3 regions of the Pseudoxanthomonas sp. LjRoot143 genome follow, and region 2 is predicted to be linked to each of the others. Evidence: predicted binding sites of a transcription regulator. Region 2 holds the regulator's gene; each other region holds the start of a gene.
What was found. Region 2 encodes FliA, which starts transcription of late flagellar genes. Its sites were predicted from a motif close to TAAAGTTTNNCNNNCNNNGGCCGATAA; they were not measured.

Region 1 (10,028 bases), 970 kb from region 2:
GGCGCCGGGGCCTGCGTACCGGAGCCTGCATGTCCTCGCAATACATCTACACCATGAACCGGGTCAGCAAGGTGGTCCCGCCGAAGCGGCAGATCATCAAGGACATCTCGCTGTCGTTCTTCCCGGGCGCGAAGATCGGCCTGCTGGGCCTGAATGGCGCGGGCAAGTCCACCGTGCTGAAGATCATGGCCGGCGTGGACACCGACTTCGAAGGCGAAGCCCGCCCGCAGCCCGGCATCAAGGTCGGCTATCTGGCGCAGGAGCCGGAACTGAATCCCGAGCACACCGTCCGCCAGGCCGTCGAGGAAGGCGTGGGCGACGTGCTGCAGGCGCAGGCCGCGCTGGAAGCCGTCTACGCCGCCTATGCGGAAGAAGGCGCCGACTTCGATGCGCTGGCCAAGGAGCAGGAACGCTTGGAAGCCATCCTTGCCGCGGGCGACGCGCATACGCTGGAAAACCAGCTGGACGTGGCCGCCGATGCGCTGCGCCTGCCACCGTGGGATGCGATCGTCGGCAAGCTCTCCGGCGGTGAGAAGCGCCGCGTCGCGCTGTGCCGCCTGCTGCTGCAGAAGCCGGACATGCTGCTGCTCGACGAACCGACCAACCACCTGGACGCCGAGTCCGTCGAGTGGCTGGAGCAGTTCCTCGCCCGCTACACCGGCACCGTGGTGGCCGTCACCCACGACCGCTACTTCCTCGACAACGCTGCCGAGTGGATCCTCGAACTCGACCGCGGCCGCGGCATTCCGTGGAAGGGCAACTACACCGACTGGCTGGTGCAGAAGGACGAGCGCCTGAAGCAGGAAGACAACCAGGAAAAGGCCCGCCAGAAGGCGATCCAGAAGGAACTGGAGTGGTCGCGCCAGAACGCCAAGGGCGGCCGCTCGAAGGGCAAGGCCCGCCTTGCCCGCCTGGAAGAACTGCAGTCGGTCGACTACCAGCGCCGCAACGAGACCAACGAGATCTTCATCCCACCGGGCGAGCGCCTGGGCAACTCGGTGATCGAGTTCAAGAACGTCTCCAAGAAGTTCGGCGACCGCCTGCTGATCGACAACCTCAGCTTCCTGGTCCCGGGCGGCGCCATCGTCGGCATCATCGGCCCGAACGGCGCCGGCAAGTCGACGCTGTTCAAGATGATCACCGGGCAGGAGAAGCCGGACTCCGGCGAGATCGTCAAAGGCCCGACCGTGCAGCTGGCCTACGTGGACCAGAGCCGCGACAAGCTGGAAGGCAACCACAACGTCTTCCAGGAAATCTCGGGCGGCCTGGACATCCTCAACATCAACGGCGTCGAGATCCAGTCGCGCGCCTACATCGGCCGTTTCAACTTCAAGGGCCAGGACCAGCAGAAGATGGTCGGCTCGCTGTCCGGTGGTGAGCGCGGCCGCCTGCACATGGCGAAGACGCTGTTGCAGGGCGGCAACGTGCTGCTGCTCGACGAACCGTCGAACGATCTGGACATCGAAACCCTGCGTGCGCTGGAAGACGCGCTGCTGGAATTCCCCGGCAACACCTTCGTCATTTCGCATGACCGCTGGTTCCTGGACCGCATCGCCACGCACATCCTCGCCTTCGAAGGCGATTCGCACGTGGAGTTCTTCCAGGGCAACTACCGCGAGTACGAGGAAGACAAGAAGCGTCGTCTGGGCGAAGAAGGCGCGCGTCCGCACCGTCTGCGCTTCAAGGCGCTGAAGTAAGCCACTTCTCGCCCCGCCCTGGAAACGCCGGCGAAGGCCGGCGTTTTTTTGTGCTCGATCAGCGCAAGCCGGATGCCACCAGCAGGACGGCAACGATCAGTGCGGTAAACAGACTCTGGGCCAGCACGAACATCACCAGACCCACCAAGGCACGAAATGCGGTTGCCCAACGCGAGTGATGCTGGAACAGCTGGATCAAGGAGAAGACCGCATACACGAAGACGACAGGCAGAATCCACGCCTGCACGCTCGGCACCCAACGCTGCACCGATACGGCGACCGCCATGAAAACGAATGTCTGCACCGTCAGGAAGGCCGACACCACGAGCCACTCGGGATAGTTCAGCCCGCGCCCACGGAACGCCAGTCGGAACGCGGCAGCTTCAAGCGGCAGGCACAGCAGCGTGAAGGCCGTGAGATGGCCGTTGATCCAATCCCTCACCATCGCGAACGTGCTCGTTACCACCACAGGATCGGCGACGTCGCCACCGCCCATGGCACGCCCCTGTGAGTAGCCAGCCTGCATCGCCGATCCCACCAGATCGCCTCCCAGCAGGTACTTCCCCAGCACCACTACCGCGGCAGCCGAAATCATGAGCAGCAAAAGCGGCTTGACCTGGTTCGCCCGTCGCCCTTCCAGATAGGCACGCATCAGATGCCCCGGCCGCAGCATCAGCTCCTTGAGCGAATAGAGGATGCCCCGATCCATGTGGAGCACGCTGTGCTCCAGCTCGTGCCCCAGGAAATGCCAGTCGATGCGATGCGCCGGCGTCGGCTGACCGCAGGCAGGGCAGAACTTTTGCTCGTGACCATCCATCGCCCGTGCGCAGTTGGCGCACTTCCCCGTATCCGACATCGCCATCCCCATGGCTGCAAAGCGTCGCATTCTAGAGCGGAGCACCTGCGTTTGGGAAAGCAGCGGCCGCCTCACTCCATCGGCAGTCCGAACACCTTGCGCAGGTAGGCCACGAAATCGGGATCGTCGCTCATGCCCTTGCCGGGCGTATCGCTGACCTTGGCGACCGGCTGTCCCTGGCAGCGCACCATCTTCAGCACCAACTGCAGCGGTTTCGGGCCGAGGTCGTTGGTCAGGTTGGTGCCGATGCCGAAGCCCACCTTGCAGCGCCCACGGAAGTGGGCGTGGATGCGCAGCACAGCGTCGATATCCAGGCCGTCACTGAAGACCAGTGTCTTGCCCTGTGGGTCGATCCGCTGCGACTCGAGGTGTGCGATGACACGATCGCCCCAGGCCAACGGGTCGCCGGAGTCGTGGCGCATGCCGTCGAACAGCTTGCTGAAGTACAGGTCGAAATCGCGCAGGAACGCGTCCAGACCCACGACGTCCGACAGCGCGATGCCCAGGTCGCCCCGGTACTCCTGCGCCCATGCCTCGAAGGCTGCCCGCTGCGAATCGCGCAGGCGCGGGCCCAGTTGCTGGAACGCCTGCAACCACTCGTGCGCCATCGTGCCGTGCGGCGTCATGCCGTACAGGCGCGCGAAGTGGATGTTGCTGGTACCGACGAACTGGCCGCCCAGCACTTCTTGGCAGATGGGCAGCAGCCGGGCGTGCCAGTCGTGCGAGTAGCGTCGCCGCGTTCCGAAGTCGGTGATGGTGCAGTCCGGCGCGACATCGCGCAGCCGCCCCAGTTTGGCGCGCAGGCGGCGCTCGCCTTCCTGCGCGTCGCCGTCCGGCTGCGCGCGCATCCAGGTCTCGCTGATGATCGCCAGCACCGGCACTTCGAACAGGATGGTCTGCAGCCACGGACCATCGATGGTCAGGTCCAGTTCGCCCGGCACCTGCGTGGAGGGCGCGATGTGCACATGGCGGCGGCGCAGCTGGAACTGCTCCAGGAAGTCGACGAAGTCCGGCTTGATGTAGCGCAGCGTGGACAGGAAACGCAGTTCGTCGTCGCTGAAACGCAGCGTGCAGAGCCGGTCGATCTCCGCGGAGATCGCGTCGAGGTGCTGCACCAGGTCCACGCCCGGCGTGCGGCACTTGAAGCGGTACAGCACCTGCGCGCCCGGGTGCTGGTGCAGCACCGCCTGCATCATCGTCAGCTTGTAGAGGTCGGTGTCGAGCAGCGAGGGGATCATCATGCCGGTCACGCCAGGTGCCGTCGGGGGTCTCCATGGTCGCACGGCGCGCGCGTGCCATCGCAGTCGATCTCGGTGCACTGCCCCATGACGGGGAAATCCTGCACCGCCAAGGTGCCGATTAAAGCGGTCCGCGCGCTCGCCGATAGCGCCTCAATCACGGGATCGATCGCGTACCGCCGCCTGCGACGCCGCACCGCCCGCCCTTCCGCGCAAGGAGATCCATGAACGCATGCCCCGCCGCTTCCGCATCCGACGCCGGCATCGACGACCACATCCAGTCCGTGTCCGGACTGTCGGACTCGCTGTTGAAGCAGCTGCGCCAGTCGCTGCAGAAGATCGACGAGATCAACCGCGTCACCCGCATCATCTCGATGAACGCCCGCATCGAGGCCGTCCGCATCGGCACGGCCGGGCGCAGCTTCGGCGTGATCGCGGAAGAGATGGATACGCTGTCGCGGCGGGTCAGCGATACGGCGCGCGAGATCGACCAGATGGCGGGTCGCACCAGCACCGACCTGCGCGAGCGGCTGGACGAGTTGCAGACCAATGTCCGTCGTACCCGCCTGACCGATCTGGCGCTGGCCAACATCGACCTGATCGACCGCAACCTGTACGAGCGCAGCTGCGACGTACGCTGGTGGGCGACCGACGCCGCCATGGTGGCGGCCGTGCAGGACCCGCGCCCGGCAGCGCTCGCCCACGCGAGCCAGCGCCTCGGCCAGATCCTCGATTCGTACACCGTCTATTTCGACCTGGTACTCGCCGATCTGCAGGGCAACGTCACCGCCAATGGACGGCCGCGCCAGTACCGCTCGGCGGGCCAGTCGGTGGCGCAGCAGGTCTGGTTCCAGTCGGCGATGGCCACCGCCAGTGGCGAGGCATTCGGCTTCCAGTCGATGCATGCCAGCCCGCTGGCGGGCGGCGAGCGCGTGCTCGTGTACGCCTGCACGGTGCGCGAGGGCGGTCGCGTGACGGGTCGCCCGCTCGGCGTGCTCGGCATCGTGTTCCGCTGGGACGCGCTCGCGCAGACCATCGTCGAACGCACGCCCCTGTCGGAGGCCGAGTGGCGTCGCAGCCGGGTCTGCATCGTCGATGGGCAGGGGCACGTGCTGGCCGATACGGCGGGCGGTGACGCGACGTCACCTCGCCTGGACTTTCCCGGCCGTGCCGCGTTGTTAGCCCAGTCGCGCGCGGCCGTCGACCTGGTCATCGATGGCCGCGCGCATTGCGTCGCGCATGCCGCGTCACCGGGCTACGAGACCTACCGCACCGGCTGGCATTGCGTGATCGTGCAGGGCGTCGACTGAGGCTGCCGCTCAGGCCAGCCAGACGCCGTCGTCGCGCACCTGCACGGCGACCGCACGCAGCGAGTCGCCGCGGCACGGCCCCGCCACGCAATCGCCGCGAACCAGCTCGAAGGAAGCGCCGTGGGCCGCACAGACCAGGTGGCCCTCCTTGCTCTTGAGGAACTGGCCCGGCGCCCAGTCGAGTCGACGGCCCGCATGCGGGCAGACGTTCAGCCAGGCGCGGACGTCTTCGCCGTCCCGGAAGAGGATCAATGACTCGGCATCGTCGCCGATCGTGGCCTCTACCTCGGCAAAACCACCGTCGACGATGTCATTCAGTGCACTCAGTCGCATGGCGTTTAACGAAGTCCTCACACGGTCACATAACGGTCATCCGATACTGCGGCACCGGCCCCCGCCGCATTCTGCACGACGCAACGCCATGTACGCACGCCACTTCCAGTTCAACGCCTTCCGCCACGCCTTCGCTCCGCGCAAGCCGCGCCATCCGCTGCTGCGGGTCGGCCTGGGCCTGTTGGGCGTCGCACTGCTGGGCGTGCTGGTGTTCTTCAGCGTGTTCGTCGGCGCCGCCATGATCGCGGCCGGCCTGGTGTACAAGCTGGTGCGCCAGCGCGGCAAACCGCAGGCGCGCGACGCCCGCGTGGTGGATGCCGAATACCACGTGGTCCGCAAGCCGGTGCTGCCGCTGCCGCGCTGATGTCATTCGCGGGAACCCGGTTCCCGCCTACACTCAGCGGCCGTCTGCTCCTCGTCCGGCCGCCATGACCGACCTCATTCCCGCTCCCCCCGTTCCCCGCGTGCCCGTGCGCGGCGGCGCCACGTTTCCGGTGCGCCGCATCTTCTGCGTCGGCCGCAATTTCGCCGACCATGCGCGAGAGATGGGCGCCAGCGCCCCGACCTCGAAAGCCGAGCGCGGTACACCGGTGTTCTTCCACAAGCCGGCCGACGCCATCGTCACCGGCGATGCCGACGTCCCCTATCCGCCCGGCACGCAGGATCTCCACCATGAGGTCGAACTGGTGGCGGCCCTTGGCACCGACGCACCGTCCGGCGACCTGAGCCGCGAAGCCGCCACCTCGCTGGTGGTCGCCTACGGCGTGGGCCTGGACCTGACCCGACGCGACCTGCAGGCCGCCGCCAAGGCCAAGGGCCTGCCCTGGGACACCGGCAAGGGCTTCGATCATTCCGCGCCGATCAGCGATCTGGTGGCCGTGGACCAGGCGGGCGACCTCGACGGCCGCACGCTGACACTGCAGGTGAACGGCCAGACGCGCCAGCACGGCGCGCTGCACGACCTCATTTGGGACGTGCCCGATATCCTCATCGAACTGTCGAAGCTCTACGCGCTGAAGGCCGGCGACCTGATCTTCATGGGCACGCCGGCGGGCGTGGCTGCGCTGGCGCCGGGCGACACGTTCGCTGCGTCGCTGGATGGTGTGGTGACGCTGCAGGGACGCATCGTCGGTTGAGGCGAGCGCGGTGGCCGGTGCCGCCAATGTCAGTCAACAAGCCACGCCACGCGCGTTATAGTCGCTCCCGATGGCGCGATGGCGTCGATGGATGAGGAAACCGGCATGGGCATGGTCAGCGAGTTCAAGGAGTTCATCGCGCGCGGCAACGTGGTCGACCTGGCGGTCGGTGTCGTCATCGGCGCCGCGTTCGGCAAGATCGTCACCACGCTGGTCGACAAGATCATCATGCCGCCCATCGGTCTTTTGGTCGGCGGTGTCGACTTCTCCAAGTGGGCCTGGACGCTGAAGGAGGCCACCATCGATGCAGCCGGCAAGGAGGTCCCCGCCGTCGTCATCGGCATCGGCGAGTTCCTCAATACGGTCATCCAGTTCGTCATCGTCGCCTTCGCGATCTTCCTGCTGGTCAAGGCAGTCAACCGCCTGCACCGCAAGCCGGAGGCCGCACCCGCCGCGACGCCCGAAGACGTGCTGCTTCTGCGCGAGATCCGCGATTCGCTGAAGAAGTAAGCGGACGCTGCATTCCTAACCGGCAACACCGGCAAAGGAACCGCGAGGCCGCGGGCTGCTAAGCTCGTGGCCTTCGTTTTTCCGGGATACGCCATGCGCTTTGCTCCGCTGCTGCTCGCACTGACCCTCGCCGTTCCCGCCTTCGCCGCCCAGCGCGAAACCCGCATCCCCGACGCCGCTCTCGCGACGGCCGCCACGCTGCGCGAACAGGCATTGGCCGACGACACCGGCTGGAAAGTCGTGGAGTCGCTGACCACCGAGATCGGCCCGCGCCTGGCGGGCAGCGAAGCCGACGCGAAAGCCGTGGCATGGGCAGAAGCGAAGTTCAAGGCGCTCGGCTTCGACAAGGTATGGCGGGAGCCGGTGACGTTCCCCAAGTGGGTGCGCCGCAGCGAACACGCCGCCATCGTCGGTGCGCACGCCCAGCCGATCACCATTACCGCGCTGGGCGGCAGCCCGGCCGGCACGGTGGAGGCGGAGATCGTCCGCTTCGCCGACCTGGCCGCACTGGAAGCCGCGCCGGAGGGTTCATTGGCCGGCAAGATCGCGTTCGTCGACTACCAGATGAAGGCCGCACGCGATGGTAGCGACTACCGCAACGGCGGCGCGATCCGTTCGAAGGGGCCGTCGGCGGCGATCCGCAAAGGCGCGCTGGCGTTCCTGATGCGCTCGGCCGGCACCGACAATCACCGCGTCGCGCATACCGGCATCACCCGCTTCGATGACGGCCTGACGCCGGTGCCGTCGGCCTCGCTGACCATTCCCGATGCCGACCAGTTGGCGCGCCTGCTGCAGCGCGGCCCGGTGCGGGTGTCGCTGGCGCTGGACTGCGGCTGGGACGGCGAATACACCTCGCACAACGTTATCGGCGAGATCACCGGGCGCAGCCTGCCGAAGGAGGTCGTGGTGATCGGCGGCCATCTGGATTCGTGGGACTTGGGCACCGGTGCGATCGACGATGGCGCCGGCATCGGCATCACCATGGCCGCCGGACATTTGATCGGCAAACTGAAGCAGGCGCCGAAGCGCACGATCCGCGTGATCGCCTTCGCCAACGAGGAGCAGGGCCTCTATGGCGGCAAGGCCTATGCCGAGAAGCACCTGGCCGACATCACCCGCCACCAGATCGCTGCCGAGAGCGACTTCGGCGCGGGCCGCATCTATGCCTTCAATACCGGCGCGCCGGAACACGCGCGCAAGGCCACCGAGCAGATCGCGCAGGCGTTGGCGCCGCTGGGCATCGAGTACGCGCCCGGCAAGGGCAGCGCCGGCCCGGACATCAGTCCGTTCGCGGCGAAAGGCATGGCGTGGGCATGGCTGGCGCAGGATGGGAGCGACTACTTCCACCTGCACCACAACGCCGACGACACGCTGGACAAGATCGATCCCGCCGCACTGGCGCAGAACGTCGCCGCGTACACCGTATTCGCCTATCTGGCGGCAGAGGCCGATGGTGACTTCGGCAGCCAGCTCAAGGAATGAGGCGTAGAGCCGAGCTTGCTCGGCTATCGGATCGCGAGAAAGAGCAGCGGAGCAAGCTCCGCTCTACAGACGCTGCTTCCACTGGGCGAGGAACACCGCGGTCGCGGCGGCGACGTTGAGGCTCTCGACGGCGCCGCTGCCGGGAATCGACAGGCGTGCATCGCAGGCGTCGGCAAGGCGTGCATCCATGCCCTCGCCTTCCGCACCCATCACGTAGACGAGGCGCTGCGGCAGTTGGGCCGCGAACAGATCGTCACCACCACGTACGACCGTCGCGGCCAGCGAGAATCCCGCATTCCGCAGTTGTGCCGCCGCATTGTCGGTCTGCCCCATGCGCACCAATGGCACCTGCTCGGCGCCGCCTTCGGCGACGCGCGCGGCCGCGCCGGAAATCGCCAGCGTCGAGTCGCGCGGCAGCAGGATCCCGGCCACGCCGAAATGCGCGGCCGACCGCAGGATCGCGCCGAAGTTGTGCGGATTACCCACGCCGTCCAGCCACAGCGCTGCCACGGGTTTTCCCTCTGGCAGCGTGCGCAGCCAGTCGCCCATCGGCGCCGGCTCGACCTTCAGTACATCGGCGACCACGCCTTCATGGTGCGTGCTGGCGGCGAGCCGGTCTAGATCGCCTTCCTCCACCACGCGATAGCCGACGCGCTGCTTGACGCACCAGGCCAGCAGCGGCTTCAGCGCCGGAATGCGCGACTCGATCAGATAGACCTTGCGGATCGCCTCGGGTCGGCGTGCGAACACCGCGTGCACGGCATTGAGTCCATACAACCGCAGCTCGCTGCGCGAAGCTCCCGCAGGCCGCTCCTCACGCGGCGCCTCGTTGCGCGGCGCGCGCTCGTCCGGCGCACGCGGCGGACGCCGCCGGTCGGGTGGGTTGCCGGGGCCTCGCGGCGGGCGGTTGTTCCAGGGATTGCTCACGTCAGGCCTTGGTCTTCCAGAAATCGGCGTTGCGGATGCCCAGTGCATCCGGATCGAAGGTCGGATCCAGGCCGAGCTTCTTCTGCCGTTCGTAGTCGCGCAGCGCGATCAGCGCCGGCTTCTGCAGGAACAGGATGGCGACGACGTTCAACCACGCCATCAGACCCACGCCGATGTCGCCCAGCGTCCACGCCATCGCGGCGTTGTGGTACGCGCCGAACACCACCATGCCCACGATGCCCAGGCGCAGCAGCAGCGTCGCCAGCGGATGCGTCTTCTTCACGCCGGCCAGATAGGTCAGGTTGGTCTCGGCCATGTAGTAGTAGGCCATGATGGTGGTGAAGGCGAAGAAGAACAGCGCCAGTGCCACGAAACCCGCGCCCCAGCCCGGCAGCACCGACTCGACGGCGGCCTGGGTGAACTTGGCGCCCTCCGACGGCTGCACGCCGGGTACGCCGGAGAAGATCTCCACCAGCGTGTCCTTGCCGTTTTCGGTGACGCTCTTGAAGGTGTTGTACATGCCGGTGGACAGCACCAGG
Region 2 (10,028 bases):
TCTGATCTATCGGCCCCGTTCAGGTCTACTTGAGGCGTGCGTCCTGCAGGAGCGATGTAAGTCGCGACCTTGATCACATCCGGATATCCGGTGTGGGAGCGACGTAAGTCGCGATGGCCGCGAGACGGGGTGGAGCAGGGTGTTGATGTCTGAAGGAAAGAGCTCGCGACTTACGTCGCTCCCACAACAGCACCGGTCCCTCAAATCGTTAGCGCGTCACGCCGTCGCGCGCAGTCCGTCGACGTCGAGGATCAGCGCCATGCGGCCGTCACCGATCAGGGTGGCGCCGGCGTAACCGGGCAGGCCGCGTACGGCGCGCGGCAGGGGTTTGATGACGACCTCCTCGCGGCCACGCACCTGGTCGACGATCAGGCCGAAGCGCTGTTCGCCCATCTGCAGCACCACGATGGTGAGCAGCGGCGCCATCACCGGATCCACGCGCAGCCACTGCCGCAGGTCGACCAGGGGCAGGGTGTGGGTCTGGCGGTCCAGCACGGCCTGGCCGTCGAACCAGCGCAGGCTTTCCGACGGCGCATGCAGCACTTCCATGACGCGCGCCAGCGGCAGTGCGTAGACCGGATCGCCGGCCTGCACCAGCAGCGTGGGCAGGATGGCCAGCGTCAACGGCACGCGGATGACGAAGCGGCTGCCGCGGCCCACGTCGGAATGGATGGTGATCTGGCCACTGAGTTCGCGGATGCGCGACTGCACCACGTCCATGCCGACGCCGCGGCCGGAGATGTCGGTGACCACGGCCTTGGTGGAGAAGCCGGCCATGAAGACCAGCTGCAGGCACTCGTCGTGTGTCAGACGGGCGGCCGCTTCCGGATCGATCAGCCCCTTCTCCAGCGCCTTCGCGCGCAGGCGCTCGGGATCGATGCCGGCGCCGTCGTCGCGGATCTCGATGGTGACGAAGTCGCCTTCCTGTTGCGCCGACAGGCGCACATGGCCGGCGCGCGGCTTGCTGCAGGCTTCGCGCAGCGAGGGCACTTCGATGCCGTGGTCGATGGCGTTGCGCACCAGGTGCACCAGCGGATCGGCCAGGGCTTCCACCAGGTTGCGGTCCAACTCGGTGTCGGCGCCGACCAGTTCCAGGTCGACTTCCTTCTGCAACTGGCGGGCGACGTCGCGCGCGACCTTGGGAAAGCGCGAGAACACCTTGCCGACCGGCTGCATGCGGGTGCGCATGACCGCGGTCTGCAGGCGGGCGGTGGCGATGTCGAGGCTGCTGACGGCGCGGTCGAGTTCCTCGTCGCGGATGCGGGCACGCAGCGTCTTGAGGCGGTTGCGCGACAGCACCAGTTCGCCGACCAGGTTGACGATGGCATCCAGCCGCTTGGTATCCACGCGGATGGTCTGTTCGGCCTCGCCGCCGGCCTTTGCGGCCGGCTTGGGTGCCGTGGGTTTCGCCGGCGTCGGGGCGGCCGCGACGGGGGCGGGGGGCGCTACGCTGGTCGGTGCGCCGCCGCCATGCAACTGGTCGAGCAGGGCCTCGAATTCGTCGTCGCCGATCAGGTCGCCGCCGGCCTGCGCTGCCGGTGCGACTGCCGCGGCAGGTTTCTGTGCAGGCGTGGGTGCGCTGCCGTGCACGTCGAACTGCTCGATCAGCGTCTGCGGCGCGTGCGGCGGTTCCTCGCCGGCGCCGACGGCGTCCAGCATCTGTTGCAGCCAGTCCAGCGATTGCTGGGCGGCGTCGAAGTGTTGTGCTTCCAGTGTCGCCTGGCCCGCGCGCACCAGTCCGAGCGTCTCCTCGGCCGCGTGGCAGAGATTGACCATCGCCTGGATGCCGAGGAAGCCGGCGCCACCCTTCAGCGTGTGGAAGCCGCGGAACACCGCATTGAGCTGGCCGCTGTCGGACGGGTCGTGCTCCAGCGTCACCAGCTGTTCGCCCAGCCGGTCGAGGATCTCCTGTGCTTCGATCAGGAAGTCGGCGGCGATTTCAGGGGTGACGGCAGACATGGGAGGACGGGGTACCGTGGCAGGCGATCAGCGGAAGGGATCGGGCAGGTGCATCGCGTGGGCGTGGCGGCGGCGCAGGAGGCGCCCGACCACGACATCGCACACCAGCAGCAATCCCACGAACAGCAGGACGACGGGATGGCGGGAACGGCGGGCGGAAGCAGCGTGCATGGCAGGTCTCCGGTTCCGCAGCGCACGTCCCCCGGGGCTACAACCCCAGGCCGGACAGCAGGTCGTCGGCGTCGTCCTGCGAAAACGCGTTGCGGTCAAGACCAGCAACGGCCGGGCCGGCGAGTTCTGAACCCTTCTCCTGCTTTTTTTCAGGCGGAGGCAGGCCGAGCGCGCCGAAACCCTCGTGCACGCGGCGCACGATGCCGGCCACGCGACGGATGATCTGGCCGGTGAGGTCCTGGTAGCTCTGCGCCAGCGCCATCTCGGACAGGCCCTTGCCGATGCGCTCCACCAGCGCCGCCTGTTCGGCGGACAGCGCGGTGGCCTTCAGTTCGGTCGCGTAGCCGCGGCACTGCTCGGCCAGGTCGAGGGTCTTGTGGCTGGCCTGTTCGGTCATTTCGACCACGTGGTCCAGGCGCGAGCAGGCGTCGTCGAGTTCGCCGGCATCGGTCGGGGGCAGTTCGCCCAGCGTCTGCGCGAGCTCGCGCGCCAGGCGTCCGAGACCTTGCATCATCGGCTGCGTGCGCCAGGCGGCGATCGCATCCAGTTCCCGGCGCCAACCGGCTTCGTCGCCCTGTTCCAGCGCATCGAGCGCGTGCTGCAGTTTTTCCACCAGCGCCGCGCGCGCACCGGTGGCATCGGCGACGGCGTTCATCAGGCGGCGGCTCCCAGGCGTTCGAAGATCTTGCCCAGCTTCTCTTCCAGCGTCTGTGCGGTGAACGGCTTGATGATGTAGCCGTTCACGCCGTTCTGCGCGGCCTCGATGATCTGTTCCCGCTTGGCTTCCGCGGTCACCATCAGCACCGGCAGCGTCTTGAAGCGGTCGTCGGCGCGGATGGCCTTCAGCAGCTCGATGCCGGTCATGCCCGGCATGTTCCAGTCGGTGACCACGAAATCGAAGCTGCCCTGGCCCAGCGCGGTCAGCGCGGTGGTGCCATCGTCGGCCTCGGCGGTGTTGGTGTAGCCGAGGTCGTTGAGCAGGTTCTTGATGATGCGGCGCATGGTGGAGAAGTCGTCCACGATGAGGATGCGCATGTTCTTGTTGGCGGTCACATCGAACTCCGGTAAAGCGTGCCCGGCGAGGGGCAACGGCAAGGCAGGGGCTGCACGCGGCGGCCTACCGGGGCTTTATCGGCAGGCTGCGGGGATTCTTCAGTCTTGGTCTTCCAGGCCGGCATCGGCCTTCTCGAACACCTGCAGGCGACCGCGCAGGCGCACCATGGCCTGGCCGTGGATCTGGCAGACGCGGGACTCGCTGACGCCCAGCACCGCGCCGATTTCCTTCAGGTTGAGCTCCTGCTCGTAGTACATCGACAGCACCAGCTGCTCGCGTTCGGGCAACTGACCGATGCACTTCACCAACTGCTGGCGGAACTCGCTGCGCTCCAGGTGCTGCTGCGGCGACGGGCCGCCGGTGCGCGTGGTGTTCGGTTCGCCGTGGTCGTCGATATGCGACTCCAGGCTCAGCACCTGGCCGCGCGCGGCGTCTTCCATCAGCCGCAGGTATTCCGGCAGCGGCATCTCCATGGCACTGGCCACTTCGGTGGCGATGGCGGCGCGGCCGGTGCGTTGCTCGATCTCCCGCACGGTGGCGGCGGCCTGGCGGGCGCGGCGGTGCACCGAGCGCGGCACCCAGTCGCCACGACGGATCTCGTCGATCATCGAACCGCGGATGCGGATGGAGGCGTAGGTTTCGAACGAAGCGCCCTGTTCGGCGTCGTAGCTGCGCGAGGCTTCCAGCAGGCCGATCATGCCGGCCTGGATCAGGTCGTCGATCTCCACGCTGGCCGGCAGGCGCGCCGCCAGGTGGTGGGCGATGCGGCGCACCAGGTCGGCGTGCTGGGTGACGAAGTCGTTCGCGCTGCTGCGTTGCACGGCGCGGTACTGGGCGGCGGCGGTGTTCATGCGGCCACCCCCCGCTGGATCAGGCGTTCGACGAAGAACTCGACGTTGCCGCGTGCGCCGACCGGCGGCTGCCAGCGGGCGGTGGTGCGCGCGATGTCGGTGATGGCGCGGGCGGACGGGCTGCCCGGGTAGGCCTTCACGACGGGCTGCTGGCGCTGCACGGCGCGGCGCAGCCAGTCGTCCTGCGGCACGGCGCCCAGGTAGTGCAGGGCGACGTCGCCGAGGAAGCGTTCGCAGACGCGGGCGAGCTTCTCGTACAGCTTCCTGCCTTCGTTGGGGTCGCGGACCATGTTGGCGATGACGTGCACGCGGTCCAGGCCGCGCTCGCGCGCCAGCACCTTGATCAGGGCGTAGGCGTCGGTGATCGAGGCCGGCTCGTCGCAGACCACCACCACGGTGTCCTGGGCGGCCTGGCAGAACGTCAGCACGCTGTCGCTGATGCCGGCGGCGGTGTCCACCACCATGAAGTCGAGCGCGCGTTGCAGTTCGGAGAACACGTTGACCAGGCCGACATGTTCGGCCGGCGTCAGTTCGGCCATGTGGCGGAAACCCGACGAGGCCGGCACCACCAGCACGCCCTCGGGGCCTTCCAGCAGCACGTCCTCGAGTCCGCAGCGGCCGGCGATCAGGTCGGCCAGGGTGAACTTCGGCGACAGGCCGAGCAGTACGTCGACGTTGGCCAGGCCCAGGTCGGCGTCCATCAGCAGCGTGCGCTTGCCCATTTCGGCCAGCGACACGGCGAGGTTGACCGACACGTTGGTCTTGCCCACGCCGCCCTTGCCGCCGGTGACGGCGACGACACGCACGGGATGGAACGCGCCGGGCAACGGCGGGGTGCTGCGGGGATTGGTCTGCAGCGGGTGATCAGGCGACATGGGTGGCCTCGGTCGAGCAGGGTTCGTCGGCTTCGCGGCGCAGCTGGTCCAGCCGCAGCACGAGGTGGGCGCTGTTGGCGCGGTGGAGGTCGTCGGGGACGCGCTGGCCGTCGGTCACCCAGGTCATCGGCAACTGGTGGTCGACCACCACGCTCAGCGCGCTGCCCAGGCGTCCGGTCTCGTCCAGCTTGGTCAGCACCACGCCTTGCGGCTGCACGGTGCTGAAGCGGCGGACCACTTCGTCCAGGTCGGAGAAGTGCGAATTGGCCGGCAGGCACAGCAGGGTCTTCACCTGGCCCGAGGCGCGCAGCCAGTTGAGCTGGCCGACCAGGTTGCGGTCGCGCTGGCCCAGGCCGGCGGTGTCGATCAGCACCAGCTTGTAGTCGCGCAGACGCTCCAGCACCAGCGCCAGGGTCTGCGCGCTGTCGGCCTCGTGCACGGCGATGCCGAGCTGGCGGCCGTAGCCGTGCAGCTGCTCGCGGCCGCCGACGCGGACGGTGTCGGTGGTGACCAGAGCGACATCGCGGGCGTTGTGGCGCTGCGCGAAGCAGGCCGCCAGCTTGGCGATGGTGGTGGTCTTGCCGGCGCCGGTCGGGCCGACCAGGGCGATGACGCCGCCGGTGTCGAGCAGATCGGTGTCGAGCACCGGCAGCTTCTTCGACAGCAGGCCCAGCATCAGGCCGCGGCCGCGATGCAGTTCGGTGTCGGCGGGAATCTGCAGGGCGATGTCGCGGGTGATGCCGGCGTCGAAGCCGTAGTCTTCCATCAGCTCCATCGCCTGCATGCGCACCGGCGAGCCGCGCAGGCGTTCGTCGGTGAGGCGATGCATCTCGCGCTCGATCATCTCGCGCATGGCGGACAGTTCGCCGCGCATCTGCACCAGCTGCTCGTCGCTCTCCCGCGCTTCCGCGGCGTTGTCGGTGACGACCGTCAGCGTCGGCACGGTGATGGCGGCCGGCATCGGGGCCGGTGCGGCGGCGGTCACGCGGGTGGCGTGCAGTGCGGCGACCGGTGCCGGTTCGGGTTCCGGCAGCGACAGCGGCGGGGCGATCGAGGGCAGCAGGGCGTCCAGATCGAGCGTGTCGTCGATCTCGGCGCGGTGCGAGGCCGGGCGGCGCGGGATCGCGGCCGGCTCGATCCTGGCGACCGGTTCGTTGGCGGGCGCGGCCGGCAGGCAGGCGGCCAGCTTGGCCGCGAAGGATTCGGGTTCGATCAGTTGCGGTGCGATGTCGCGGATGACCGGCGCCGGGATCTCGTCGTGGATCGGCGCGGGCGCGACAACCACCGGTGCGCGCGGAGGTGCGATCGGCGCGGCAGGTGCGATCGGGGCGGGCGCCGGCTTTGCGGCCTCGGCACGCGGGGCGGCGGGAGCGGCCGGCTGGCGACGGGCGAAGTAGCTGGCCGCAGCTTCGGCCGGCGACAGCGCCGGGGCGTTGGCGGCCGGTGCCTGCGGCGCCGGGTCGAGCAGCGGATGCAGCGGCGCGGCGGGCGCGGCCGGGCGCATCGCGTCCAGCGTGCGCTGCACCAGCGCTTCGTCGTAGTTGCTGGCGGCGACGATCTCGACACCATCCTCGGTGACCCGGTTGGACAGGATCACCGCGTCCGGGCCGTGTTCCTGCCGGACCATCGCGAAGGCGGTGCGCATGTCGGGGGCGACGAAGCGTTTGATTTTCATGGCGTGCTATCCGGTTCCAGGTCGCGTCGGGTTCTGCTGCTCCGGGTATCAGCTGATCGTGCCGACCAGCTTCAACCGCTTGTCCTCGGGAACCTCGCTGTAGGCCAGCACCGACAGCGAGGGGACGCTGTGGCGGACCAGGCGGGCGAGGGCGGCGCGGACCGTTCCCGGTACCAGCACCACCGCAGGCTCGCTGCGGGCTTCCTGCTTGGTCACCACGTCGGCGAGGCTCTGGTGCAGGCGTTCCGCCAGTCCCGGTTCCAGCGCCGCGCCGGTTCCCTGGGTACTGTCCTGCAAGACGCGTTCCAGATTCGGCGCCAAGGTATAGACGGGCAGTTCCGGCGCCATCCCGGAGATCTCCTGCACGATGAAACGGCCCAGCGAGGTACGTACGGCGGCCGTGAGCGCGGCCGGATCGGTGTTCTGCGGGGCGAACTCGACCAGTGCCTCGGCGATGCGGCGCAGCTGGCGGATCGGCACGCGCTCGATCAGCAGGTTCTGCAGCACGCGCACCACGGTGGCCAGCGGCAGCGCCTTCGGGGTGAGGTCCTCGACCAGCTTCGGCGCGCTGCGGCCCAACTGCGCCAGCAGCTGCTGGACTTCTTCGTGGCCGAGCAGTTCCGGCGCGTGTTCGCGTACCAGGTGGGAAAGATGGGTGGCCATGACGGTGGCCGGATCGACCACGGTGTAGCCCAGCGATTCGGCGGTGGCCTTCTGGTGTGACTGGATCCACACCGCATCCAGGCCGAAGGCCGGATCCTTGCCCGGAATACCATCGATGGCACCGAACGCGCCGCCCGGGTCGAGCGCCAGCTCGCGGTCGGGATGGATCTCCGCCGACGCCACCGGCACGCCATGTACCAGCAGGCGATAACCGTTGGACGGCAGTTCCAGGTTGTCGCGGATATGCACCGGCGGCACCAGGAAGCCGAGGTCCTGGGTCAGCTTGCGGCGTACGGCCTTGATGCGCGACATCAGCTCGCCGCCCTGATTCTTGTCGACCAGCGGGATCAGCCGGTAGCCCACTTCCAGGCCGAGCGGATCGACCGGGCGCAGCTCGTCCCAGGTCAGTTCGGCATTGCGGTCGGGCGTACCCGGGCCGGGCAGGGCGGGCACGTCGCCGGCCGCGGCCTCGGGTCCTTCCTGGGTCCGCTTCCACATCTTCCATGCCAGGTAGCCGATGCCGGCCGCCAGCGTCAAAAAGGCGACGTTGGGCATGCCGGGGACCAGCCCGACCAGGCCCAGCACGCCGGCGGCCACTGCCAGCGCCTTGTGCTGGCCGAAGGCCTGGCCCATCACGGCCTTGCCCATGTCTTCCGAGCGCGAGGCGCGGGTGACCAGCATGGCCACCGCCGACGAGACCAGCAGGGCGGGCAGCTGGGCGACCAGGCCGTCGCCGATCGACAACAGGGTGTAGGTCGAGGCCGCTTCGGCGGCCGGCATGCCGTGCTGGAGCATGCCCACGGCGAAACCGCCGATGAGGTTGATGAACAGGATCAGGATGCCGGCGATGGCGTCGCCGCGGATGAACTTGTTGGCGCCGTCCATCGAGCCGTAGAAGTCGGCTTCCGCGCGGACTTCCTCGCGGCGGGCCTTGGCTTCCTCGCGGGTCAGCACACCGGCGTTGAGGTCGGCGTCGATGGCCATCTGCTTGCCGGGCATCGCGTCCAGGATGAAGCGGGCCGACACCTCGGCGATGCGGCCCGCGCCCTTGGTGATGACCACGAAGTTGATGATGGTCAGGATGGCGAACACCACGATGCCGACGGCGTAATTGCCGCCCACCACGAACTCGCCGAACGCCGCGATGACCTTGCCGGCCGCGTCATGGCCATTCTGGCCGTTGAGCAGGATCACGCGGGTGGAGGCCACGTTCAGCGCCAGGCGCAGCATCGTGGTCATCAGCAGGATGATCGGGAAGATGGTGAAGTCCAGCGGCCGCTTCACGTAGATCACCGCCAGCAGCACCACCAGCGAAATGGCAATGTTGAAGCTGAAAAGCGCGTCCAGCACCGGCGGCGCCAGCGGCACCACGATCATGGCCAGCAGCGCCAGCACGACCAGCGGCGCGCCCAGGCCGTTCTTCAGCATGTCCATCCAGCGCAGGCCGCCGGCCGGTTGCGCGCTCATGCCTTACCTCCGTGCTCGTCGATGTCGACGGCGGGCAGGTCGGGCAGCGCGGCTTCGCCCACGCGCCAGGCGCGCAGTTGATAGACGTAGGAGAGGATCTGGGCGACGGCGGCGTACATTCTCACGGGGATTTCCCGGCCAAGCTGACCTTCGCGATACAAGGCGCGTGCCAAAGGCGGCGCCGACACGATGGCGATGCGGTGGGCGTCGGCGACTTCGCGGATGCGCATGGCCAGTTCGTCCACGCCCTTGGCGACCACCGTGGGGGCGCCCATCTGGCCGGCCTGGTACTTCAGGGCCACCGCATAGTGGGTCGGGTTGACCACGATCACGTCGGCCTTGGGCACGTCTTCCATCATCCGGCGCTGCGACATCTGGTGCTGCATCTGGCGGATCCGGCCCTTTACTTCCGGGCTGCCCTCGCTTTCCTTCATCTCCTTGCGCAGCTCTTCGCGGGTCATCTTCAGCTTCCGCAGCCAGTTCCACTTCTGGTACGGGGCATCGATGGCGGCCAGCAGGATCAGCCCGCCGGTGGTGGCCAGCAGCAGCGTGCTGGTGAACTTCAGGCCGCTGCGCACCGCCTGCTCCAGCGGCATGGTCAGCAGTTCGCGCAGGGGGTTCAGGCCCATCTTCAGGCAGATCGCCGCCGCACCACCGATCAGGGCCACGCGGAGCAAGGACTTCAGCAGTTCGGCCACGCTCTCCGCGCCATACAGGCGCTTGAGGCCGCTGGCAGGGTTGAGCCGCTTGAAGTCGGGCATCAGCGACTTCTGCGAAAAGCGCAGGCCGCTCATCGCCACCGGTGCGGCCAGGCCCGCCAGCACGCAGATGGCCGCGACCGGCGCGATCGCGACCAGCAGCTTCAGCATCATCAGGCCGACGTAGCCGAACAGCTGGTCCGGCTGGCGCATCAGCATCGGGTCGGGGGTCAGGGCGATCTTCATCCAGCCCAGCGCGTTGCGCGCCAGTCCGGGGCCCATCGCGATGATCGCCAGCACGCCCGCACCGAACACCGCCGCCGTCGCCAGCTCGCGCGAACGCGGGATGTTGCCCTGCTCACGGGCTTCGCGAAGCCGTTTCTCGGTGGGTAATTCAGTGCGTTCGCCGCTTTCGTCCTGCTCAGACATGGCGTGTTTCCGACGGGGTCGGGAGCCTGTCGTGCAAGAGCTGTTCCAGTCGGGGACGGGAACCCGGCGTGGAATTGTCTAACGCGAGACCGGGCGGCTAGCATGTCGCTCCGATGCTCCGTTTCCTGCGCCACCGCCGTTTCTTCCTGCTGCGCCTGCCGGCGCTGGCGGTGTTGCTGCTGGCGG
Region 3 (10,028 bases), 1.5 Mb from region 2:
GCCATCGCCTGGTCGCCGACGATGCGCCCGAATTCACGCAGATCGCACCTGACGTGCTGGATGGCACCTGCCCGGAGCTGCTGCAGGACCTGCTGGAGGTCCGTGGGCTGGGCGTACTGAACGTCCGCGAGATGTTCGGCGATACCGCGGTCAAGAAAAACAAGTACCTGCGCCTGATCGTGCACCTCACCCGTCCCATGACCGAGCCCAACCCCCACGGCTACGAACGGCTGACCGGCGATTCGGGGACGCGCCACGTGCTGGATCTGGATGTTCCCCTGATCACCCTGCCCGTGATGCCCGGCCGCAACCTGGCCGTGCTGACCGAAGCCGCCACGCGCCTGCATATCCTGCGCACCAAGGGCATCGACCCGGCGGCGATGTTCATCGCCCGCCACAGCAACCTGCTCGAGCGCAGCACGCCATGATCCAGGCAGGCGACGACGCGGCGTCCATGCACGAAGAAGGCGCGCCCGCCGCGACACCCACCGTGGTGATCGTCAGCGGGCTGTCCGGCTCGGGCAAGTCGGTGGCGCTGAAGACCTTCGAAGACCTCGACTACTACTGCGTCGACAACCTGCCGGTGGACCTGCTGCCGTCGTTCGTGCGCAGCCTGATGCGCGAGGACGAACTGCCGCCCAAGATCGCGGTGGGCATCGACGTCCGCAGCCGCCACAGTGACCTGTCGAAACTCGCCCAGTGGCGCGCCGCGCTGGCGCAACTGGGACTGGAAGGCCGCCTGGTGTTCTTCGATGCCGGCGACGACGTACTGTTGCGCCGCTACTCCGACACGCGCCGCCGCCATCCGCTGGGCCATGGCGGCCTGTCGCTGCAGGAAGCGATCCGTCAGGAGCGCGGGATCGTCCAGCCGCTGCGTGACGAAGCGGACGTGGTCATCGACACCAGTCAGCTCAACGTGCACCAGCTGCGCCGCCGGATCATCGCCGAGTTCGCCCTCAGCCGGGGAACGCAGCTCTCGCTGCTGTTCGAGTCCTTCGCCTACAAGCGCGGCGTACCGGCCGACGCGGACTTCGTGTTCGATGCCCGGGTGCTGCCCAACCCGCACTGGAATCCGGAACTTCGCCCCTACGCCGGCCGCGACCCCAAGGTCCGGGCGTTCCTCGACTCGCAGCCCGACGTGGCCGAGTACGTCGGCCAGGTCAGTGGGTTCCTCGACACCTGGCTGCCCCGCCTGCGCGGCGAGACCCGCAGCTACGTGACCATCGCCTTCGGCTGCACCGGCGGCAAGCACCGCTCCGTGTACCTGGCGGAAACCCTGGCGCGGCATGCCCGCGAACAGGGCTGGGAAGAGGTCGCCACGTTCCACCGCGAGTTGGACTGATCGGGGCAGCACCGTCGCAACGTGAGCTGACGGCCACCGTCGGATCAATCCACCGAACGACGTCCGCTCCGTTCCACTCGCGCGACTTCCAGCGCGTCATGCCCGTCTGTTAACGTTCCGGCATGGCCTGTGGCATTCTTCTTGTGACTCATCCTGGCGTGGGCGCGGCGATCCTGACGGTCGCCACCGCGCTGCTGCGACAGCTGCCCCTGAAGGCGGAAGCCTTCGAGGTGCCGCTGGACGCCGACCTCGATGCCCTGCTCCCGCAGGCATCGGCTGCGTTGCGGCGCGTCGACGGCGGCGAAGGCGTGCTGGTGCTGACCGACCTGTACGGGGCCAGCCCCAGCAACCTGGCCGGCAAGCTGGCCCGCCTGGGCACACCGGTGCGCCGCGTGTCGGCGCTCAGTCTGCCCATGCTGCTGAGGGTGATGAATTATCCGGAACAGGGACTGGACGACCTGCCTGCCACGGCCGCGGCAGGCGCACGCAATGGAGTCATTCACGACGATGCTTGAACGCGAACTCATCATTTCCAACCGCCTCGGGCTGCATGCGCGCGCCACCGCCAAGCTGGTGCAGACGCTGTCCGGTTTCCGCTGCAACGCCACGCTGGCGGCCAAGGGCCGCGAGGTGAACGCCAAGAGCATCATGGGTGTCATGCTGCTGGCCGCCGGCCAGGGCACCCCCGTGACTGTCCGCATCGAAGGCGAGGACGAAGCCGCCGCCATGCAGGAAGTCGTCTCGCTGTTCGAGCGACGATTCGACGAGGAATCCTGACGTGAGGGCACTGCTGCCGGGCCATGGGGCTTCGCGCGGCAGTGCGCTGGGACGCGCCCGGGTCCGGCTGCCCCATGTGCTGGAGGTCGCCGAGCAGCACATCCGCGCCGACCAGATCGATGACGAGGTCGCCCGGCTGCACGAGGCGGTCGACGCCACCCGTCGCGAGATGCACAGCCTGCGCACCCGGCTGCATGGCGCGCTGGCCAAGGAGGTCGGCGAGTTCCTCGACCTCCATGCCCTGCTGCTGGACGATCCCGAACTGCTGCATGGCCTGGACGAACTGATCCGTACCGGCCGTTACACCGCCGACTACGCCCTGCGCCTGCAGCGCGACCGGCTGGCCGCCGTGTTCGACGGCATGGACGATGCCTACCTCAAGAGTCGCATGGACGACCTCGACCATGTGATCGGGCGCATCCACGCACACCTGCACCAGCGCGCGCCCGATGCGCCCGCGGTGGCCGGCGAGATCCTGGTCAGCGACAACGTGGCGCCGTCCGAGCTGGCGCAATTGCAGTCGCAGGGCGTCGTCGCCGTGGTGACTGCCGCCGGCAGCACGCTTTCGCACAGCGCCATCCTCGCGCGCAGCCTGCACCTGCCGCTGGTGGTGGGCAATGCGCAGGCACTGCAGAAGATCAACGATGGCGATGTGCTGCTGGTCGACGGCGCCACCGGCGAAGTGGTGGTCGATCCCGACCCCGAAGACCTGCGCCGCTATCGCGAGCGCCTGCGCGAGGCCGCGCGGGAGGCACGCGAACTCGGCCGCCTGCGCTCCAAGCCCAGCCGCACCCGCGACGGTATCGACATCGCCCTGTGGGCAAATGCCGAATCGCTGGAGGACGTGGCCAAGGCGCACACGCTCGGCGCGGCAGGCGTTGGCCTGTACCGCACCGAATTCCTGTTCCTGCAGCAGCGCGAACTGCCGAGCGAAGAGCAGCAGTTCCAGGTCTACCGCGACCTCGTGCTCGGCATGGGCGGCCGTCCGGTGACCATCCGCACGCTCGACCTGGGCGCCGACAAGGCGGACCGTGCCGGCCTGGTCGCCGGCGACGAGGAGAACCCCGCCCTCGGGGTGCGCGGCGTGCGCCTGTCGCTGGCGCATCCGGGCGTGTTCGACACCCAGCTGCGCGCCATCCTGCGTGCGTCGAACTACGGACCGGTCCGCGTGCTGGTGCCGATGGTCAGCGGCCGCGAGGAAATGCTGGAGGTCCGCCGTCGCCTGCAGCGCGCGGCGCTGCAACTGCGCAAGCAGGGCCACGAAATCGCGGTCCAGCTCGAGTTGGGCGCCATGATCGAAGTGCCCGCTGCCGCCATCGCGCTGCACGGCTTCGCCGACGTCGTCGACTTCGTTTCCATCGGCACCAACGACCTGGTGCAGTACCTGCTCGCGGCGGACCGCAACAACGACGCCTTGGGCGAACTGTATTCACCCCTGCATCCCGGCGTGCTGCGCCTGCTGCGCCACGTGATCCGCACCGGCGCCGAACACGACATCCCGGTGGCGATGTGCGGCGAGATCGCTGGCGACGCTACGCTGGCGCCAATGCTGCTGGCGCTGGGCCTGCGCGAATTCAGCCTGCACCCGGCCACCTTGCTGGAAGTGCGCCGCGCGATCCGCGACGCCGACCTCGGCGACCTGCAGGCGCGCACCGAGAAGCTGCTGCAGGCACGCGACCGCGCCGGCATCGAGCGCTGGTTGAAGGCGGCGACCTCTGCCTGAAGTCCCATGGAGTTTGTGGGAGCGACGTCAGTCGCGATGAGGCTATCCCGCTGGCCCATCGCGACTTGCGTCGCTCCCACAGGACCTCCTCACTGCGCTTGCCAAGGGTGTCCATAAATCGCAGGCCGGGCGATAATGGCGGAATGAACGCTTGATGCCCCGGTCGCATCCGCCTGACGGATCGGCCCCATTCCGGAGTACCGAATGGTCGAGACCATCCGCCACGACAAGACCGCACGCCAGTTGCGCCTGCTCTCCGACGCGCTCGACAGCGGTCGGCTGGGTCCCGTGCGCCGGCTGGTCAACACCTTGTCGCCCGCGGAAATCGGCAACCTGCTGGAATCGCTGCCGCCCGGCAAGCGCGAAGTCGTGTGGGGCCTGGTCGATCCCGAGGACGACGGCGAAGTGCTGGTGCACGTCGGCGACGAGGTGCGCGAGAGCCTGCTGGCGGACATGGACACCGACGAGATCGTCGCCGCGGTCGAGGACCTCGACATCGACGACCTCGCCGACCTGGTCGAAGACCTGCCCGACACCGTCATCGACGAAGTCCTCAAGTCGATGGATCGCGAGAACCGCGAGCGCCTGGAACAGGTGCTGTCGTACGCCGAGGACACCGCCGGCCGCCTGATGAACCCCGACGTGGTCACCGTGCGCGCCGACGTGAATGTCGACGTGGTGCTGCGCTATCTGCGCCTGCGCGGCGAACTGCCCGACCACACCGACCATCTGTACGTGGTCAGCCGCCGCCACCAGTACCTCGGCCGTGTTCCGCTGGCCGCGCTGGTGACGCACGAAGACACCACGCCGATCAACCGCCTGATCGACGACGAGCAGCCCGCCATCGACGTCGGCGAGAGCGCGCAGGAAGTCGCGCGCCAGTTCTCCGACCATGACTGGGTGTCGGCACCGGTCGTGGACGACAACAACATCCTGCTTGGCCGCATCACCATCGACGACGTGGTCGACATCATCCGCGAGCAGGCCGAGCACCAGGCGCTGGGCGCCGCCGGTCTGGACGAGGACGAAGACCTGTTCTCGCCGGTCAAGCGCGCCGTGCGCGGCCGCGTGGTGTGGCTGGGCATCAACCTGTTCACCGCGTTCATGGCCGCCAGCGTCATCGGCCAGTTCGAGGTGACGCTGGAGAAGATCGTCGCGCTGGCCGTGCTGATGCCCATCGTCGCCGGCATCGGCGGTAATGCGGCCGTGCAGGTCCTGACGCTGATGGTGCGCGGCCTGGCCCTGGGCCAGGTGGGCGCCAGCAACGCGCGTATCCTGCTGTGGAAGGAAATCCGCGTGGCGCTGATCAACGGCGTGCTGATCGGAAGCATCGTCGGCGTGATCGCCTTCGTGTGGTTCCGCAGTCCGATGCTGTCGCTGGTCATCGCGATGGCGCTGGTGCTGAACTTCTGCGCCGCGGCCACGGCCGGCGTGCTGCTGCCGCTGCTGCTCAAGCGCATGAACATCGATCCCGCCGTCGCCGGCACCGTCGTCGTCACGGCGGTCACCGACGTGATGGGCTTCTTCTGCTTCCTGGGTCTGGCAACGCTGATCCTGCTGCACTGAGACCGGACCATGGAACGACTCGGCAAGGTCAGCGAATGGAACGACGACCGCGGCTTCGGCTTCATCGCCCCGATCGACGGCGAACCCGTCCGTGTGTTTTTCCATATCCGTGACTACCGGCTGGACAGCCGTCGGCCTGAAGTCGGCGAGTTGGTGAAGTTCAAGGCGCAGCGCCAGCCCGATGGCAAGTGGCGGGCGCAGGCCGTGCACCGGACGGCCCCTGCAGTGCGTCGCGCCAGTCCTGCGACGTCTGCACGCGGGCCATCACGGCCGTCATCGGTCATCCCGGGCGCGGTGGCCGTCCTCGCGTACGCGCTGCTGATCGCGTGGGCGATCCGCGGGGGCCGACTGCCGTTCGAGGCGATGTTCCTGCCGATGATCCTGTCGGCGATCACCTACGTGGTCTATGCGCTGGACAAGCATGCCGCGCAAACAGGCCGCTGGCGCACGCAGGAAACCACGCTGCACCTGCTGGAACTGCTGGGCGGCTGGCCTGGCGCGTGGATCGCGCAGCACACGCTGCGGCACAAGTCGCGCAAGCCCGGCTACCGCATCGTGTTCTGGACGATGGTGGTGCTTCATGTCGCCACCGTCGGTGCGTGGTTGTGGACGCGGGCGTAAGCAGGGCGTCGTCACGGCCCTTGCAGGATCTTCGAGCGCCGCCCCGGGTCGGGCACTTCCTACGCACGGCGGCGGCATGTGCCGATCCCCACGCTGGATCGGACGCGCGACGCTGACGTCCCCTCGGCCCGGTTCGCCGCCATGCGCCTGCTGCTCTCCGCCCTGCTGTGCCTGCTGACCTGGTCCGCGCTGGCTGCGCCATCTCCCGAACCGATGCTGGCGACGACATACCGCGGCGGGGTGGCACTCCCCGATTTCCTGATCAGCGAGAAACTGGATGGCGTACGCGCCCGCTGGGACGGCCACGCCCTGTGGACGCGCGGCGGCGCGCGGATCGCAGCACCGTCCACGTTCACGCGCGGCTGGCCCATCGAACCCATGGACGGCGAACTGTGGATCGCGCGCGGCCGCTTCGATGAGATCAGCGCCCTGGTCCGCCGCGCCGGATCCGATCCCCAGGCCTGGCGGCACGTGCGTTTCATGGCCTTCGATCTGCCCGCCCACCCCGGTCCGTTCACTGACCGGGTCGTGCGCATGCGTGCCCTGATCACGGCGGCGAGCAGCATGCACCTGGCGATGATTCCGCAGCGACGCTTCGATACGCGTACCGCGCTGGATGAGGAACTGGCGCGCGTGGTCGCTGCCGGTGGCGAGGGTCTGATGCTGCATCGGCGCTCCGCACGCTACCGTACCGGGCGCAGCGAGGACCTGCTCAAGTACAAGCCGCACGAGGACGCCGAGGCCCAAGTGATCGCGCACCTGCCCGGCAAGGGCAAGTACACCGGCATGATGGGCGCGTTGCAGGTGCGCACTCCCGAAGGTCGCAACTTCCGTATCGGCACCGGCTTCACCGATGCCCAGCGTTCCGCGCCACCCCCGATCGGCACGTGGCTGACGTATCGTTACAACGGCCTCACCTCCACCGGACTGCCACGCTTCGCCCGTTTCGTGCGTGTACGCGAAGACCGGCCTCCGCCAGACCCGAAGCGCTGACGTGGGCGCTACGCCTCGCACCACGAGGTATGCTGCCGCCCGTTACCCTTGGACCGCGACCGCCATGCGCTCTCTCGCCACCGCCTGCCTGGGCCTGCTGCTGATCCTGATGACCGCCTGCACCACCACTGCCCCCATGAATCCCACCGGCGAGTTCGTCGCGCGCGAGGTCGCCGTCGACGGCAAGACCTACCGCTACCAGGTGTTCGTTCCCGCCGCGCGCTTCCGCAGCGGCAAGCCGCCGGTGGTGCTGTTCCTCAACGGCTCGGGCGAGCGCGGCAGCGATGGGGTGAAGCAGACGATGGCCGGCCTGGGGCCGTACCTGCGCCAGCATGCCGATACGTTCCCTGCCGTGGTGGTGTTTCCGCAGGCACCGGACGAGACGGAATGGACCGAGGTCGCCGGTCCCATCGCCTTCGCCACGCTCGATGCAGCATTGAGGGAGTTCAACGGCGATCCTGACCGCGTCTCGCTGACCGGCATGTCGATGGGCGGCTACGGCACCTGGGAACTAGCGATGCAGCGGCCCGCCCGCTTTGCCGCTCTGGTGCCGGTCTGCGGCGGCATCACCGTCGACTGGACCGATGCGCGTCCCGGCCTGCGTGCGCACAGCGTGGGCAACGCTGCCGACCCGTTCGCCGCCGCTGCGCAGCGCCTGAAGGACATTCCGGTGTGGATCTTCCACGGCGGCCAGGACAACGTGGTGCCGCCGTCGCAGTCGCGCCGCATGGAGGCTGCGCTGAAGGCCGCGGGTGCGCGCGACGCGCGCTACACCGAATTCCCGGACGCCAACCACAACAGTTGGGACGCCACCTACGCGTATGCCCCGATGTGGGACTGGCTGTTCGCCCAGCGTCGTGGGCGCTGATCGATGGCCGAGCTCGTCCCCGACTACTTCACCGCCGGCTGGCGCGAGCGTGCACTGGCATGCCCTTGCAACTGGCAGGGCGACAGCCCCGCGCGATGGCGATGGAGTTGCACGACGCCGTCACCGATTACGCCTGCCCGGCGTGCGGCAACCTGCTGCTGATCGTGTCGCATCCCTCGCTGGACCAGGTGCGCGCCGCCGCCACGGCAGGCAACGGGGAAGCCCTGGCCCAGCTGGCCATCATCGACGAAGCCCTGGCCCGCTTCCCCCCGGGCGCCGACTGACCCGGCACCGCCGCGTCCTGCATCACGCTTCCGGCGTCGTCGCCGAACGCCGGGCCACCTGCCCCTCAACCTGTGCCCAACGCTGCCGATAACCCGGCATCCCCTGGTGGCTGACGGGCATCCGCCCATGGCCGTGAGAGCGACCCGAATGGCTGACGTGGCCGACGACAACTCCGGTGTTACTGGCGGCTTCCGCCGGCTGTGGTCGCGTCGCCGCGAGGCCGGCGCGTCCGCTTCGCGCGAGCTCGCCACGACCCGCGCGGCCGGCCCGCATCCGGCGATCAGCAGCGCGCATCTGCAGGCGTTGTTCGCGCACGCCGAGGAACCCGGTGCCCTGCTGTCCGCGTTCGCCGACGGCGTCGCCGGCCTGCCCGGCGAACTGCACGGCATGGGTGAGCGCCTGCAATCCGCACACGCCGACAGCGACTGGCCGCGTTACGGACGCGCGCTGCGCCAACTGGTCGACAAGTACATCCGCACGATCCAGGACGAGCCGCTGGCCGGCGAAGCCGAACAGTTGCGCGATCTGCTGCACCACCTGCTCGTCGGTGGCATGGAACAGCTGCTGCGCGACGACGGCGCCCTGCTGCCGCAGGCGCATGCGTTGGCGGACCGCGTGCGTCAGTGGCAGGCCAACCAGCCCATCGGCGAGCTCGGCACCGACCTGCGCGACCTCTGCCAGCAGGTGGGGCAACGCACGCACGAGGTGAACGACGCGCAGGAACTGATGCGCAGCCTGTTCGACCTGCTGCTGGAGAACGTCGGCGAACTGATCGAGGATGGCAGCTGGCTGCAGGACCAGATCGGCGCCGTGCGCCAGTTGCTCGCCGGCCCGCTCGACCGCACCGCGCTGGAACAGACCCGCGCAGGCCTGCGCGAGGTCATCTACAAGCAGGGCCTGCTGAAACAGGGGCTGGCCGAATCCAAGGCCTCGATGAAGGACATGATGGTGACCTTCGTCGAACGGCTGGACGGCATGGCCAGCAGTACCGGCGAGTACCACGACCGCATCAGCTTCCACGCGCAGGCCGTGCGCGACAGCCGCAGCATCGCCGAGCTGGGCAAGCGGATGGAAGACATCCTGGAAGATACCGCCCAGGTGCAGGCACAGGCGCTGCGCGCGCGCGACAGCCTGCTGGAGGCGCGACGCGAGGTGGAAGAAGCCGAGCGCCGCGTGATGAACCTGGAGCAGGAGTTGCAGTCGGTCTCCGAACTGGTGCGCGTGGACCAGCTGACCGAAGCGCTGAACCGCCGTGGCTTCGACGAGCTGTTCAAGCGCGAATCCGTCCGCGCCCTGCGCAGCGGCCAGACCCTGACGCTGGCACTCCTGGACCTCGACGATTTCCGCCACATCAACGCGGCGCACGGCCACCTCGGCGGCGACGCTGCGTTGTGCCATGTGGTGACCCTGGCCCGCGCCACGCTGCGCGCCAGCGATGCCGTCGCGCGCTTCGGCGGCGAGGAGTTCGTGCTGCTGCTGCCCGAGACCAGCTTCCTGGAAGCGATGGGCACGCTGGAACGCCTGCGCGACAGGCTGGCGCACAAGCCGCTGGTCTACGAAGGACGCGGCATCCTGGTGACCTTCAGCGCCGGCGTGGCGCGCTGGCAGCCGGGCGAGTCGCAGGACGAACTGCTGGCCCGCGCCGACCGCGCCATGTACCAGGCCAAGCAGGCCGGCAAGAACCGCGTGGTCGCCGCGCCGGAGTGACTCCGCGAAAGAGATCGACGCGACGTCGACTTCTCTTGCCCCGCGATGCTCGAAGCCGTCATCCCGGCGAAAGCCGGGACCCAGTGTCTCTGAGCCTGATGCATGAAGTCGCTGGGTCCCGGCTTTCGCCGGGATGACGGAATCTG

Region 1: a site for FliA is predicted at 3,914-3,940, ahead of ACSQ1W_RS14640 (methyl-accepting chemotaxis protein). Genes of this name have one in related genera too.
Region 3: a site for FliA is predicted at 8,240-8,266, ahead of ACSQ1W_RS02330 (GGDEF domain-containing protein). Genes of this name have one in related genera too.

What each region holds. Positions count from the first base shown of each region.
Region 1 covers NZ_CAXUPM020000001.1:3,016,477-3,026,504, forward strand. Annotated here, with positions in the region: gene ettA (energy-dependent translational throttle protein EttA) at 30-1,697, shown strand; gene ACSQ1W_RS14630 (DUF3667 domain-containing protein) at 1,756-2,583, opposite strand; gene pncB (nicotinate phosphoribosyltransferase) at 2,625-3,794, opposite strand; gene ACSQ1W_RS14640 (methyl-accepting chemotaxis protein) at 4,016-5,101, shown strand; gene ACSQ1W_RS14645 (Rieske (2Fe-2S) protein) at 5,111-5,434, opposite strand; gene ACSQ1W_RS14650 (hypothetical protein) at 5,523-5,798, shown strand; gene ACSQ1W_RS14655 (fumarylacetoacetate hydrolase family protein) at 5,863-6,570, shown strand; gene mscL (large-conductance mechanosensitive channel protein MscL) at 6,676-7,080, shown strand; gene ACSQ1W_RS14665 (M28 family peptidase) at 7,174-8,562, shown strand; gene ACSQ1W_RS14670 (TrmH family RNA methyltransferase) at 8,626-9,489, opposite strand; gene ACSQ1W_RS14675 (alanine/glycine:cation symporter family protein) at 9,491-10,028, opposite strand, start outside.
Region 2 covers NZ_CAXUPM020000001.1:2,045,541-2,055,568, reverse strand. Annotated here, with positions in the region: gene ACSQ1W_RS09735 (chemotaxis protein CheA) at 217-1,959, opposite strand; gene ACSQ1W_RS09730 (hypothetical protein) at 1,987-2,130, opposite strand; gene ACSQ1W_RS09725 (protein phosphatase CheZ) at 2,168-2,785, opposite strand; gene ACSQ1W_RS09720 (chemotaxis response regulator CheY) at 2,785-3,165, opposite strand; gene ACSQ1W_RS09715 (RNA polymerase sigma factor FliA) at 3,283-4,035, opposite strand; gene ACSQ1W_RS09710 (MinD/ParA family protein) at 4,032-4,910, opposite strand; gene flhF (flagellar biosynthesis protein FlhF) at 4,900-6,585, opposite strand; gene flhA (flagellar biosynthesis protein FlhA) at 6,634-8,715, opposite strand; gene flhB (flagellar biosynthesis protein FlhB) at 8,712-9,842, opposite strand; gene ACSQ1W_RS09690 (hypothetical protein) at 9,956-10,028, shown strand, end outside.
Region 3 covers NZ_CAXUPM020000001.1:502,710-512,737, reverse strand. Annotated here, with positions in the region: gene hprK (HPr(Ser) kinase/phosphatase) at 1-428, shown strand, start outside; gene rapZ (RNase adapter RapZ) at 455-1,342, shown strand; gene ACSQ1W_RS02370 (PTS sugar transporter subunit IIA) at 1,465-1,857, shown strand; gene ACSQ1W_RS02365 (HPr family phosphocarrier protein) at 1,850-2,119, shown strand; gene ptsP (phosphoenolpyruvate--protein phosphotransferase) at 2,121-3,842, shown strand; gene mgtE (magnesium transporter) at 4,047-5,408, shown strand; gene ACSQ1W_RS02350 (DUF1294 domain-containing protein) at 5,418-6,029, shown strand; gene ACSQ1W_RS02345 (DNA ligase) at 6,171-7,022, shown strand; gene ACSQ1W_RS02340 (prolyl oligopeptidase family serine peptidase) at 7,087-7,890, shown strand; gene ACSQ1W_RS02335 (hypothetical protein) at 7,950-8,174, shown strand; gene ACSQ1W_RS02330 (GGDEF domain-containing protein) at 8,323-9,882, shown strand.